4 regions of the Priestia filamentosa genome follow, and region 2 is predicted to be linked to each of the others. Evidence: riboswitches for the same ligand, from Rfam matches in the RefSeq annotation. Region 2 holds a riboswitch; each other region holds the start of a gene.

Region 1 (3,148 bases), on a different contig from region 2:
AAAGCTCTTTATTTTCATGAAGAAGGAGGAATCCTCTTCGAAATAGCAACTGATCCACCAGGTTTTTCAGTGGATGAACCTATCCATGAACTTGGAAAAAAACTGATGTTGCCATCTTGGTTAGAGTCAAAAAGAGAAGAATTAGAAGAAACCTTACCGCAAGTAGAGGTTCGTGTTCTGGAGGGGGATAAATAATGAAGCATATTTTCAATAAAGGGAAAGATTCCACAAAACCAACATTATTATTACTACATGGTACTGGTGGAAATGAATTAGATTTGTTGCCTATCGCAGGAAGAATTGATGATGAGGCTTCTGTCTTAAGTGTTCGAGGAAATGTATTAGAAAATGGAATGCCTCGATTCTTCAGAAGATTGGCTGAAGGGGTATTTGATGAAGAAGACCTTATTTTCCGAACAAAAGAATTAAATGAATTTCTTGATGAGGCAGCAGAAAAATATAGTTTTGATCGTGATAATATTGTCGCCATTGGCTACTCAAATGGAGCGAATATAGCAGCTAGTTTATTATTTCACTACCAAAATGCTTTAAAGAGTGCTATTCTTCATCACCCTATGGTACCGAGAAAAGGGATTGATCTTCCGGACTTATCAGGTAAGTTTGTGTTTATTGCTGCTGGGACAAATGATCCGATTTGCTCGCCAATGGAATCGAATGAGCTTCAATCCTTATTAGAAAAAGCTAATGCACATGTAGAACTTCATTGGGAGAATAAAGGCCATCAATTAACAATTGAAGAGGTAGAAGCTGCAAGCCAGTGGTATCAAAAAATACAGTCGAAATAGTGTAAATGAGTAGGCATGACATTATATCTTGTGATAAATGGAAGCAAAGTGTTCACAGTTAATCAGCTAACTTATAAATTCGATAAGAGGTAATGACTCGAAAATCTTAGAATTTAATACAATAAAGATATTTTGTGAAACATTACCTTTAATAAGGAATGCCACATTGAGTGGATGATTCACTCACCCAGATTTAGATAAGTATCAATTAAATCAGCTTAATCTACCTTAAAAAATAAGACATTTACACATTATATCTAAAAAAAGTGCAAACTCGTTGATTAATAACGGGTGTGCGCTTTTTGATTACTGATGGTCAGATGGCCGAGTAAATTAATAAGCATAATTATTTTAAAGTATTCTTTTATTTTTATAATGAATGGATAGTAATAATAGGGATACTAAGGGTAGAATGCATAATAAGCAAAGGTTTTTAGTCTGTTATTCATATCCTCAAACCGTTTTGGTACTGTATTTTATCTTGACAAATGAAGAGAATGGTTTAAATTCACAGGAAAGAAAGAGAAATTAAATATAAGATGAAAGTCAACATTAAAATCAGTGAGAAATAAATTTTTATTTGACAAGCTAATAAAACAGGTGTAACCTATTTTTAAGTTAAATAAATTGAATATTCTTATCTCGAGAGGTGGAGGGACTGGCCCTAGGAAACCTCGGCAGCGGACTATTAAAGTACTGTGCCAATTCCAGTAGCGATTTGCTTGAAGATAAGAAGAGCACCCATTATGACAATTACCCTCTTCTTATTTTTAAGAAGAGGTTTTTTAATTTTGAAAGAAAGAAGGAAATGAAATTATGACAAAGACATTAGTAAAAGCTCCATTTAAAGCAGATCACGTAGGTAGTTTTTTAAGAACAGCACCTCTTAAAGAAGCAAGAACAGCTTATGCAAATGGAGAGATTGATAAGGATGCCTTAAAAGCTGTAGAAGATAAAGAAATTGAAAAGCTTGTCCAAAAACAAATTGAGACAGGCCTTAAATCGATTACTGATGGTGAATTTAGACGCTCTTGGTGGCATTTAGACTTTTTATCAGGCTTAGAAGGTGTAGAGGAGTTTGAAACGGAATATATCAGTCAATTTAAAGGGGCAAAAACAAAAAATAAGGCTATTAAAGTAGTTGGTAAAGTGAGTTTCAACCATCATTATATGCTAGAACACTTCACGTTTTTAAAAGAAGCTGTCGAACAATATGGTGATGGAAGCCAAGTTGCTAAATTCTCCATTCCAAGTCCTAACATGTTATTCACTAGAATTCAAGAGGATTCATATTATGGGGGGAACCGTGAGCAGTTTTATAATGATACAGTAGCTGCTTATCAAAAAGCCATTCAAGCTTTTTATGATGCGGGATGCCGTTATCTACAATTAGATGATACTTCTTGGATTGATTTTGTTTCGGAAGAACGTATAAAAGCAGTTGTTGAAAAGCTTGGCATGGATGTACAGGATATTATTGATACGAGAGTAAGCTGCTTAAACGATGCGATTTCTAAGAAGCCTGAGGATATGCTGATCACAATGCATATTTGCCGTGGGAATTTCAGATCTACTTATATCACAAGTGGCGGCTACGATAATATCTCGGATGCAATCTTCGCTAACTTAAATGTAGACGGACTTTTCCTTGAATATGATGACAACCGTTCAGGTGATTTTGAACCATTAAAAAACTTTACTCGTAATAACCAAACCGTTGTACTAGGATTAATAACATCTAAATTTGCTAAACTAGAAAATCCTGAAACAATTAAAGAAAGAATTCAAGAGGCAAGCCAATACATACCTCTAGAAAACTTATCACTAAGTCCTCAATGTGGATTTGCAAGTACAGAAGAAGGAAACGAGTTAACAGAAGAAGAACAATGGAATAAAATCAGTCATGTAATTAAAATCGCTCAAGATGTTTGGGAAAATAACTAAAGAGTGATTTTTACAAAACCTTTCCTTTCACTTAGGAGGGGTTTTTAATCGAAGGTTTTGGTGCAAAGTCATCCATTCAAACAATCTCTAAAACCTGGATATATTAATCCTAGTCACCTACAAAAGATGGGTAATCAGTAAGAAAAAACAACAACTTAAGATGAGCTTTGTATAATTTAAAAATGGTTTGTAAAAGTATATATAAACAAAAATAAAAAGCGCAGGCTTGATGTTACTGAGCAAGTTTGCGCTTTTATTACTTCCTTTAGATTGTATATTAACTAGCATTTGCAGATCATATTCATCCATTTATGATTGTGAGGAATCTAAATTATCGAGTTTCCAATGAGCATTTGCAAACGGATCATTTTTACTATCTATGTATAAATAGAAGTTTT
Region 2 (3,148 bases):
TGTTTCTTTCATTTCTCATGAAGAGATTTACAGATTTCTTCATTCTATGGTAGAAACAGCTGCAATAATAGGTTGGGAGAAAATCGGAACAAAGGCAAGAGAGCTAATGGATGAGCTAGAAGTTATAGATAAAGAAGAGTTGGAAATGGAAAGTGTAGAGCGCTATATATTTAATGTGATCCAGCTTTGCTACGCATATGATCATCAAGAAGTAATCGACTTTCCGAAAAAGACCAATGAACAACAAAAAGAGAGTGCCGTCATCTTATTAATTGATAATGACACATCTTTTTTAATGTATATGAAAGAAAAATTAGAAGAAGAAGCTGATTGGTGTGTCATTGTAGTAGCAAATCCTCAAAAGGCTGCCTCTGCTCTTTATGATATGAAACCGGATTGTGTGATTATGGATATTCATATGAGGGAGAAAAATGGACTTGAATTGCTTGAGTTTCTAAATGGAAAGCTTAAACAACAATTCATTCCAACTTTGATAGTAAGTGTTGATGGAGGAAAAGAAGCACGCATTAATAGTTACCAAAAAGGGGCAGATGACTTTATTCAGAAACCGTTTGATATAACAGAGTTTATTGTGCGTATTCAAAGGCAATTAGACAGAAAAAAGCAATTTCATGATCTGTTACTTCTTGATGAGTTGACACATGTGTATAATCGTAAATATTTAAATCAAGCTTACGAACGGCTGCAAAATGAAAGGAATCGTTCTAGAGAACCATACTGTTTAGCTGTTTTAGATATTGATCATTTCAAGAAAATTAATGATACACATGGCCACCTTGTTGGAGATGAAATCTTAAAAGCCTTTGCTCGCTTTTTAAAAGAGGAAACACGTATGAATGACATTGTGGTTCGTTTTGGGGGAGAAGAATTCATCATTCTTTTTCCGAAAACAAATATTCAGGAAGGGTATGAGGTGATTGATCGGTTACGAGTGAAATTTAAAGAGTTATCATTTGAAGGAAAAAGGACATTTTTTTGCACATTCTCCTCAGGGATTGTAGAGGTAAACAATGTAAATACACTCGAATACTGGTTACAACTAGCAGATAATGCTCTTTATGAGGTAAAGAAAAAAGGCCGGAATCGGGTACAGAAGGCAGAGTCCTTATATAGTTTTTTACCTCAAAAAGTATTGAAAGTAGCAGTAGTCGATAATGATCCAATTATTAGAACGATTATCAAAGGTATTTTAACAAAGCTTCCTCACCAGCAGACAGTTCTTGAAGTTAAAACATTTAAAAATGGAAAAGATTTTATGAATTCTAAATGGCATATAGCAGAGGAGGATTCGTGTCTTGTGATTTTAGATGGGATTATAGATGGATTAGAAGTGCTAAAATGGCTGTATAATCAAGAACAACAAGGCCTTTATAAAGTAATTCTGCTTACTTCAGGAAACAGTAAGGAAGATGTGGCAAGAGCACTTCAACTTGGGGCAGATGATTATATGATAAAACCATTCAACTTATTAGAGTTGGAAACAAGAGTAGGAAAATTAATGAGCAGAATGTTTTAACGCTAGTAATGAAGAAAATAAGGGAAGTTGATTGAAACGAGCAGGTTTGTCTGTTCTTTTTTAGATGCGTAATATGTGATTATTCTGAACTATTAGAATGGTATTGACAATTAATAAAGAGAACGATATAGTTATGAAAATTGAATTCTTATCCAGAGAGGTGGAGGGACTGGCCCTTTGAAGCTTCAGCAACAGGTCAATTATAGACACTGTGCTAATTCCAGCGGGTGATTTAGCCTGATAGATAGGACCGTACGTTTTTATTTGTCAGTAACGCATCCAAAAAATTGGATGCGTTTTTTATTGGGTTTTTAATTGAAATATGAAGGAGAATCAGCATGGGAGCTCAACCAAAACAGGAATTTCAAAGGAAAATGAAAGAAAGACATCTTGTAATGCTTTCACTTGGCGGAGTTATTGGAACAGGTCTTTTCCTAAGCTCTGGTTATACAATTCAACAGGCAGGCCCCTTTGGCACTATTCTTTCTTATCTTGTTGGTGCCGTCGTTGTCTATCTTGTAATGCTATGTTTAGGAGAACTTTCTGTCCACATGCCTGAAACAGGCGCATTCCATGCATATGCAGCTAAATATATCGGTCCAGGAACTGGGTATGCTGTTGCATGGCTTTATTGGTTAACATGGACGGTTGCACTTGGATCGGAGTTTACAGCAGCAGGGCTGCTTATGCAGCGTTGGTTTCCATCTATTAATGTATGGATATGGAGCGCATTATTTGCTGTTTTGATTTTTGTTCTTAATGCTTTAACAGTCAAATTTTTTGCAGAATCAGAGTTTTGGTTTTCATCTATTAAAGTTTTAGCCATTGTATTTTTTATTATCCTAGGAGCAGGAGCAATGTTTGGTATTATTCCGCTTGAGCATTCAGAAGCTGCTCCGTTTTTCTCTAATATAACGAGTGAAGGTCTTTTTCCAAATGGAGCATTAGCTCTTGTAATGACGATGCTTGCAGTTAACTTTGCTTTTTCAGGAACAGAGCTTATTGGAGTTGCAGCTGGGGAAACAGCTGATCCGGAGAAGAACATTCCTAAGGCTATTCGTACAACATTATTCCGACTTATTATTTTCTTTGTTGGAACGATTGTTATTTTGGCAGCATTCTTACCAAGTTCAGAAGCAGGAGTTGTAGAAAGTCCATTTGTTGCTGTTCTTGAAAAAATAGGTGTCCCATACGCAGCAGATATTATGAACTTTGTCATTCTAACAGCTATTCTATCAGCAGCAAACTCAGGGCTCTATGCTTCATCTAGAATGCTCTGGTCACTTGCTGATCAAAAAACAATTTCACCCATCTTTGCAAAATTAACAAAGAGAGGTGTTCCAATTTACGCTGTAATTTTGAGTATGGTTGGAGGGGTGCTTGCTTTATTTTCAAGCATTATTGCTCCTGATACCGTATATATTGTTCTCGTCTCTATCTCAGGACTTGCCGTTGTTATAGTTTGGATGAGCATTAGTCTTTCACAGCTTTTCTTCCGCCGCTGTTATATTCGAGAAGGAAACTCTGTTGAAGATTTAGCATACAAAACACCGCTTTATCCATTTGTCCCTATTGCATCATTTTTACTTTGTTTAGCATCATGTATTGGGA
Region 3 (3,148 bases), on a different contig from region 2:
AAGTTAGGTAGCATTGAATCCCCTTTTACTGTATAAGGTTGGAAGAAGAAATGTTGAATAAAAAAGGATAAAATAATAGCTAATATGATGGTTTTTACATAAGACCAAAGTTCGCTTTTTGTACTTTTTGTCAAGCTACAATTCGCTCCTTTTAATAAAGATAGTTGGATGCTATGCAACAAAAAGAAGGCTAGTACATTTCCCTGTACTAACCTTCTACATCTTTATTTATTTAGCCTGCTCTTTATACCAACATTTTTATTTTCAGAAGAAGATAATTCTTTTTCTTTCTTTTTTGCGGCTGTTGTATTGTCTTTGTCAGCTTCAACAGAAGGAGGTACTGATGCTCCATTTTTTTGAAGTTGACGGATTTGACTCTGAAGACGAATGATTTTAACCAAACTTAATGATACAGCTACAACGCCACCAAATACGGCAGAGCCAAGAATAACGAGAATTAGTGGCCAGTCTTGTGTACCAAATACGTAGTTAAACTGAACGGGTTCATCATTTACAATAGCTAAAATAGCAACGATAAGAGCAAAAACAAGAGCTAAAATAAAATAGCGTTGTCCTTTCATAAAAAACTCTCCTTTTTAAATGGATCAGTATCAGTATTTTTATGTTTATACCCTCAACTATAAGTATGAAACCATTTCAGTTTTACTACTTCTTTAATTTATAGAGAGAGCGTATGTTCTTTTAGCCACTCTAAGCGTTCATTATAGTCTTCAAAAAGGGAAGAAGGATTTTGTTCCACTTCTTTGGCGATAACAGCTTCAATTGTTGCCATTGGAGCCATAAGCAAATGCCAATCTGCTTTTACATCTCCGTTGTTGTAAGAAACCAGGTTAGGCGATTCTTCCCATGTGATAGAAGCTACATCGTTTGTTAAAAGAGGGGTAAGGCTTTTTAAAATATCTTTTGTTTTATCATGGCCTTTTGTTATGTACCACTCTTTTAACATAGTAAAGATTTCTTCATTCGTTTTTGCTTCATCCCAGCTTGTTGGAATTTGTGCTGTGAACTTTGAATATTTAAAAGCGAAAGATGGAGTATCTTCAGTTGTTTCGATGTTTAAACGGTACTGACGTCCAAGGTAAAAGAAACGCTCTCCAGATTGAAACGATTTCTTTTCATCAGATTTAACAACGTTTTCTGCTTCTGTTATCTTTTCTTCATCTTGAGTATGATTTTCCTCAGAAGTTTGAACGTCTCCTAGCTGCTCAGCAATCCAGTCAGCTTTACGAGCTAATACAAATTGAAGGTTGCTTTTTGTGAAACTTTTCGGTACAGTAAGCAGAACCCCTTCATCTTTGCAAACTGAAATTTGAACGTTTGTTGTATTTTGAACTTGGTGAATCGTGTAATTGAAACTATGCTTTTTTGTTTTAAAATGATACATATTGAAACTCCTTTCTACAAATTTTCATTGTATATGTAAACTAAGGTGAAGGTCAAGGTTACACCGATAACTTCTTATTAATAATATCAGGAAATTGACACATATGCTCAAACTGTTCTTTCATTTTTCCTTAAAATGCTCATTTACAAAATAAAGAATAGTTGGTATAATTCCATTATTCACAAACATATATTGTTTATTAAGACAGTCAACTTTATTAACAATAGAAAAATATACAACTTATCAAGAGTGGATAAGAGAACTGGCTCAATGATTCCACAGCAACCTGCGTATGCAAGGTGCTACTACCAGCAAAGCAAACGCTTTGAGTGATAAATGTGCAGAGAAAAGATGCCAATCGCTTTTAGCGATTGGCATTTTTCTTTTGCCTTTGTCGAAAAGTATATTAAAAGGAGAGAGATAAAATGAAACATGTCGAGTGGAAGGCTTATGTTGAAAAAAATTTAGAAAATGTGGTGTCAGAAGTTTATATTCATTCCCTTGAGACATTTATTCAAATTATCGCTAAAGATTGTGACTGTACATATTCAGTAGCTATTGATTACAAGGAACTACAGAGAAGTGATGATGAGAAAGTGTCTAACCTTCTCTTAGAAAAGCTTCAGAGAGTAGGATTTGAGCATAAAGAAAGAGTGCTTGCCTCTTATTAGAAAGAGAGAACAAATCTAGTATTCATAACGTATAATAAAGTGAGCAAACTACCTCTATAGGATGTTTGTAAGAACACTATGAGTAGCACAAAATGAATTTGTCAAAATTTTTTAAAAAATATACATCCTAAATAGTCAAAAACTGTGTTATCTTATATAAAAGGTAAATTGAGGAAGGGGCGACGTTCATGGATTATTCCATTGAATATGGAAGTGATCAAAGTAGTGAAGAACTAATTGATCACATCTTGGACTATTTAGAAGCAAAATAAGAAAAAAGAGCAGCCTACAAGTGAAAGAGCTGCTCTTTTTATTTGGTTTTCTTTCTTTAAAAAGTGGTTGACGTAAAAAGGAAGATAGCGGAGAATGGGCTTAATTATAGCAGCATAAACATTGCTTTCTAAAAAGTCGAACAGGGGGGAGAACATGAAAGGGCAAACTTACTTTCAAACAAAACAACAGCTCATCGACCTTCTTTGTGAACTTGTGTCCGTTCCGAGTATTACTGGAAGCTCTGCAGAAGGAGAGATGGCCAAGTTTATTCATCGTAAGTTTCTACAGCTTCCATATTTCAGAAAACACCCTTCTTATGCTCAATTACATGATACGGAAGACGGAAGATTTATTGTAACTGCATTTGTAAAAGGTCAAAAAACAAATAAAACGGTTATTCTTGTTAATCATCATGATGTTGTTGGAGTTGAGGGATATGGGATTTGGAAAGATGCCGCCTTTAACCCCATTGAACTAACAAAACGATTTTATGGACAGCGTGAGCTTGTACCATTTGAAGTCCGCCAAGACTTAGATCGAGGAGAATGGCTTTTTGGACGTGGAATTATGGATATGAAAAGCGGAATGGTGACCCAAATGTCTCTCATTGAACGAGCGTCAAATGGGGAATTTGAAGGAAATCTGTTGTTTTTATCTGTTCCAGATGAAGAAGTAAGTTCGATAGGAATGAGAAGCGCAGTACCTGTTTTGCTTGATCTTGCAAAACAACACAGTTTTCAATATTCTCTTGTCTTGAATGGAGAACCGATGTTCAGTCGTTATCCTGGTGATACGAGAG
Region 4 (3,148 bases), on a different contig from region 2:
GTGACGCGCATGGCCCATAATTCTTGTTGTCAACAATGGATTATCAGCTATCACTGTATTTGCTCCAACTAGAATTCCATCATGAGAATGCCGAAGACGATGACCATCAAGTCTTGCTTGTTCACCTGTGATCCACTTGCTTTCTCCAGTTTTTGTTGCAATTTTACCATCCAAACTCATGGCAGCCTTTAATGTCACAAAGGGACGCTTTTCTCTCATAAAATGAAGAAAAAAAGGATTAAGTGCTTTGGCCTCTTTTTCAAGAACGCCGACTTTCACTTCGATGCCTGCCTTTTTCATCATTTCCATCCCTCTTCCACCTACAAGCGGATTTGAATCAAGAGATGCAACAACAGCGCGCTTAATGCCTTTTTGGATAATAAGCTCTGCACATGGAGGTGTTTTCCCATAATGGCTACAAGGTTCAAGAGTGACATAAATTGTCGCACCATAAGCTTTGTCTCCTGCCATATTTAAAGCATGAACTTCAGCATGTGGTTCACCTGCTTTTAAATGTGCACCCATTCCAACGATTGCTCCATCTTTTACAACAACAGCTCCAACTGCTGGATTCGGTTTAGTTTGTCCTATTGTCGCACTTGCCATTTGTATAGCAAGTTTCATATATGCTTGATCGTTCACTTTTCCCCCTCCATTACGAACCCCTTTATACGTAAAAACCCCTTTAGGAATGCGTCCTAAAGGGGTAGAGATGCTGAATCAGTATATTGACAAAATGAAAATAAGCGAAAACAGACTATCATGTGTATGCTTAAAAAACGTTATGCACGTTTAAAAAAACACAAACTGATAGTGTCGCACCTGATCCTTCTCCCATCCAGACTTTAACTGTCGGCTCAAGATTCAAACTTGATCAACCGCATCTCAGTAAAGACATGCGGGTCGCGGGCTTAGAATACAATCATTATTCACCACCGCCGGTTAGGATTTTCACCTGACCCCGAAGGATAACTATGAAATTTGACTTTATTATAGCAGAGGTTCTCACAAAAGTCATAACTTTTTGCTTCTTTTCTTGTACTTTCTGATTCTTTCCCTTTTAAATCCGAACATTCTTCCTAAAATAAAGTTCAATATCCAAATTTATCCCTTCAGCTTTTTTAGAGTATATTTGCCCTTAAAAAAGAGAATTTTAAAAAAAGGGTTTAAAATGTTCAGAAATTATTGTATAATTTCAAAAATCAGATACACTTTCCAAGGAAAAGTAAAAGTTATTATTAGTATATTTAAAAATTATCCAAATTAATATGTATATAAATATTTCTTATCACGAGAAGTGGAGGGACTGGCCCTATGAAACTTCAGCAACCAGTTACGTTTGTAACAAGGTGCTAAATCCAGTAAGCATATTTGCTTAGAAGATAAGAAGACAACTATAAGTCTTCTTTTCATAAAGAAGGCTTTTTTTATTAGGAAAGTGATATTCACTAAAAGGGGGAGATGAAGATGGGTTTACTTGAGGATTTGCAGTCGAAAATTCTAATTGGGGATGGGGCAATGGGCACACTGCTTCATGCTCACGGAATTGATAACTGTTTTGAAGAATTAAACATTACAAAGCCAGAAGATATTTTTAACATTCACAAAGCATATCAAAAAGCAGGTGCTTCTGTTATTCAAACAAATACATATGGAGCAAATTTCCCGAAGCTTAAAAGATATGGAGCGGAAGAAAAAGTAAAGGACATCAACATTGAAGGAGTTCGTCTCGCAAAAAAAGCAGTTGGAGATTCTGGATACGTTCTAGGTACAATTGGCGGAATTCGATCGTTCCAAAAAAGTATTATTTCTCTTGAAGAAATTAAAAGAAGCTTTAGAGAACAGCTTTTTTGGCTTTTGTCTGAGGATGTTGACGGACTTCTTTTTGAAACATTTTATGACTTGGAAGAGCTGAAAACCGTTTTAGAAATCGCACGTCATGAGACAGATAAACCTATCGTGACAAACGTCTCTCTCCATGAAAAAGGAGTTCTTCAAGACGGCACCCCTATTGTGAAAGCTTTAAAAATATTAGAAGAACTCGGAGCAGATGTTGTAGGTACAAACTGTCGTCAAGGTCCTTATCATATGCTTGAAATTTTAGAGGAAGTTCCTCTTTTAGATAAAAGTTTTCTATCAGCATATCCAAATGCTAGTTTACCTCAATATGTTGATGGTCGCCTTATTTATGAAACAGATCCAGACTATTTCTACAAAACAGCTCTTGCGTTTAAAGACCAAGGAGTTCGATTACTTGGCGGATGCTGCGGAACAACACCTTCCCATATTGAAGCAATGGCAAAAGCGCTCAAAAATGCTGTACCGATTACAGAAAAAACCGTAAAGGAAGCTCCACCAATTGAGGTTCTTAGTCAAGAGATTCAGGCACAACCCCATCTTCATGAAATTGTACAAGAAAAGCACTCTATTATTGTTGAACTTGATCCACCTAAAAAGCTTGGAGTTGATAAATTTCTAAAGGGAGCTCATGCTCTTCAAGCAGCTGGGATTGATGCATTAACACTTGCGGATAACTCTCTAGCAAGTCCACGTATTAGTAACCTAGCGATGGCTTCACTTTTAAAAGATCAGCTAAAAACGCGCCCACTTATTCATTTAACGTGTCGAGATCATAACTTGATTGGTCTTCAGTCACACTTAATGGGCATGCATACGCTAGGATTCAATCAGGTTCTTGCTCTAACAGGCGATCCATCAAAGATTGGAGATTTCCCTGGTGCTACATCTGTATATGATCTCTCTTCTTTTGATTTGATTCGCCTTATTAAACAGTTCAATGAGGGAGTTTCATTTTCAGGTAAACCTCTTGGCCAAAAAACAAACTTTTCAATTGCAGGAGCTTTCAACCCTAATGTCCGCCACCTTGACAGAGCCGTGCAACGCCTTGAGAAAAAAGTTGATTGTGGAGCAGATTACTTTATCTCTCAGCCTATTTATTCAATTGAGCAGCTTGAAGATGTCTATGAAGCAACTAAAAGTTTAAAAGCTCCTATCTATATCGGTATTATGCCGCTTACAGGTGCTAAAAATGCTCGTTTCTTACATCATGAAGTTCCTGGCATTAAACTGTCAGAAAATATTCTAACCCGTATGGAGAAAATTGAACACGATAAAGAACAAAGTGCTA

Evidence for each region. A riboswitch is a leader RNA that binds a small molecule or an ion and turns the genes downstream of it on or off. The one in region 2 is predicted to bind S-adenosylmethionine.
Region 1: it holds a riboswitch for S-adenosylmethionine, as region 2 does, so the genes downstream of both, B9N79_RS20555 (5-methyltetrahydropteroyltriglutamate--homocysteine S-methyltransferase) here and mmuP (S-methylmethionine permease) in region 2, are expected to answer to the same signal.
Region 3: it holds a riboswitch for S-adenosylmethionine, as region 2 does, so the genes downstream of both, B9N79_RS13735 (hypothetical protein) here and mmuP (S-methylmethionine permease) in region 2, are expected to answer to the same signal.
Region 4: it holds a riboswitch for S-adenosylmethionine, as region 2 does, so the genes downstream of both, B9N79_RS14105 (bifunctional homocysteine S-methyltransferase/methylenetetrahydrofolate reductase) here and mmuP (S-methylmethionine permease) in region 2, are expected to answer to the same signal.

Annotation. Positions count from the first base shown of each region.
Region 1 is NZ_FXAJ01000007.1:40,074-43,221, reverse strand. Features, by position in the region: gene B9N79_RS20565 (ring-cleaving dioxygenase) at 1-195, shown strand, start outside; gene B9N79_RS20560 (alpha/beta hydrolase) at 195-806, shown strand; SAM riboswitch class I at 1,441-1,541, shown strand; gene B9N79_RS20555 (5-methyltetrahydropteroyltriglutamate--homocysteine S-methyltransferase) at 1,623-2,750, shown strand; gene B9N79_RS20550 (hypothetical protein) at 3,060-3,148, opposite strand, start outside.
Region 2 is NZ_FXAJ01000008.1:69,229-72,376, forward strand. Features, by position in the region: gene B9N79_RS21715 (GGDEF domain-containing response regulator) at 1-1,537, shown strand, start outside; SAM riboswitch class I at 1,683-1,788, shown strand; gene mmuP (S-methylmethionine permease) at 1,876-3,148, shown strand, end outside.
Region 3 is NZ_FXAJ01000003.1:37,988-41,135, forward strand. Features, by position in the region: gene lepB (signal peptidase I) at 1-134, opposite strand, end outside; gene B9N79_RS13725 (LapA family protein) at 225-581, opposite strand; gene B9N79_RS13730 (YgjP-like metallopeptidase domain-containing protein) at 680-1,405, opposite strand; SAM riboswitch class I at 1,643-1,744, shown strand; gene B9N79_RS13735 (hypothetical protein) at 1,831-2,076, shown strand; gene B9N79_RS13740 (M20/M25/M40 family metallo-hydrolase) at 2,503-3,148, shown strand, end outside.
Region 4 is NZ_FXAJ01000003.1:118,581-121,728, reverse strand. Features, by position in the region: gene ribD (bifunctional diaminohydroxyphosphoribosylaminopyrimidine deaminase/5-amino-6-(5-phosphoribosylamino)uracil reductase RibD) at 1-642, opposite strand, end outside; FMN riboswitch at 823-973, opposite strand; SAM riboswitch class I at 1,283-1,389, shown strand; gene B9N79_RS14105 (bifunctional homocysteine S-methyltransferase/methylenetetrahydrofolate reductase) at 1,468-3,148, shown strand, end outside.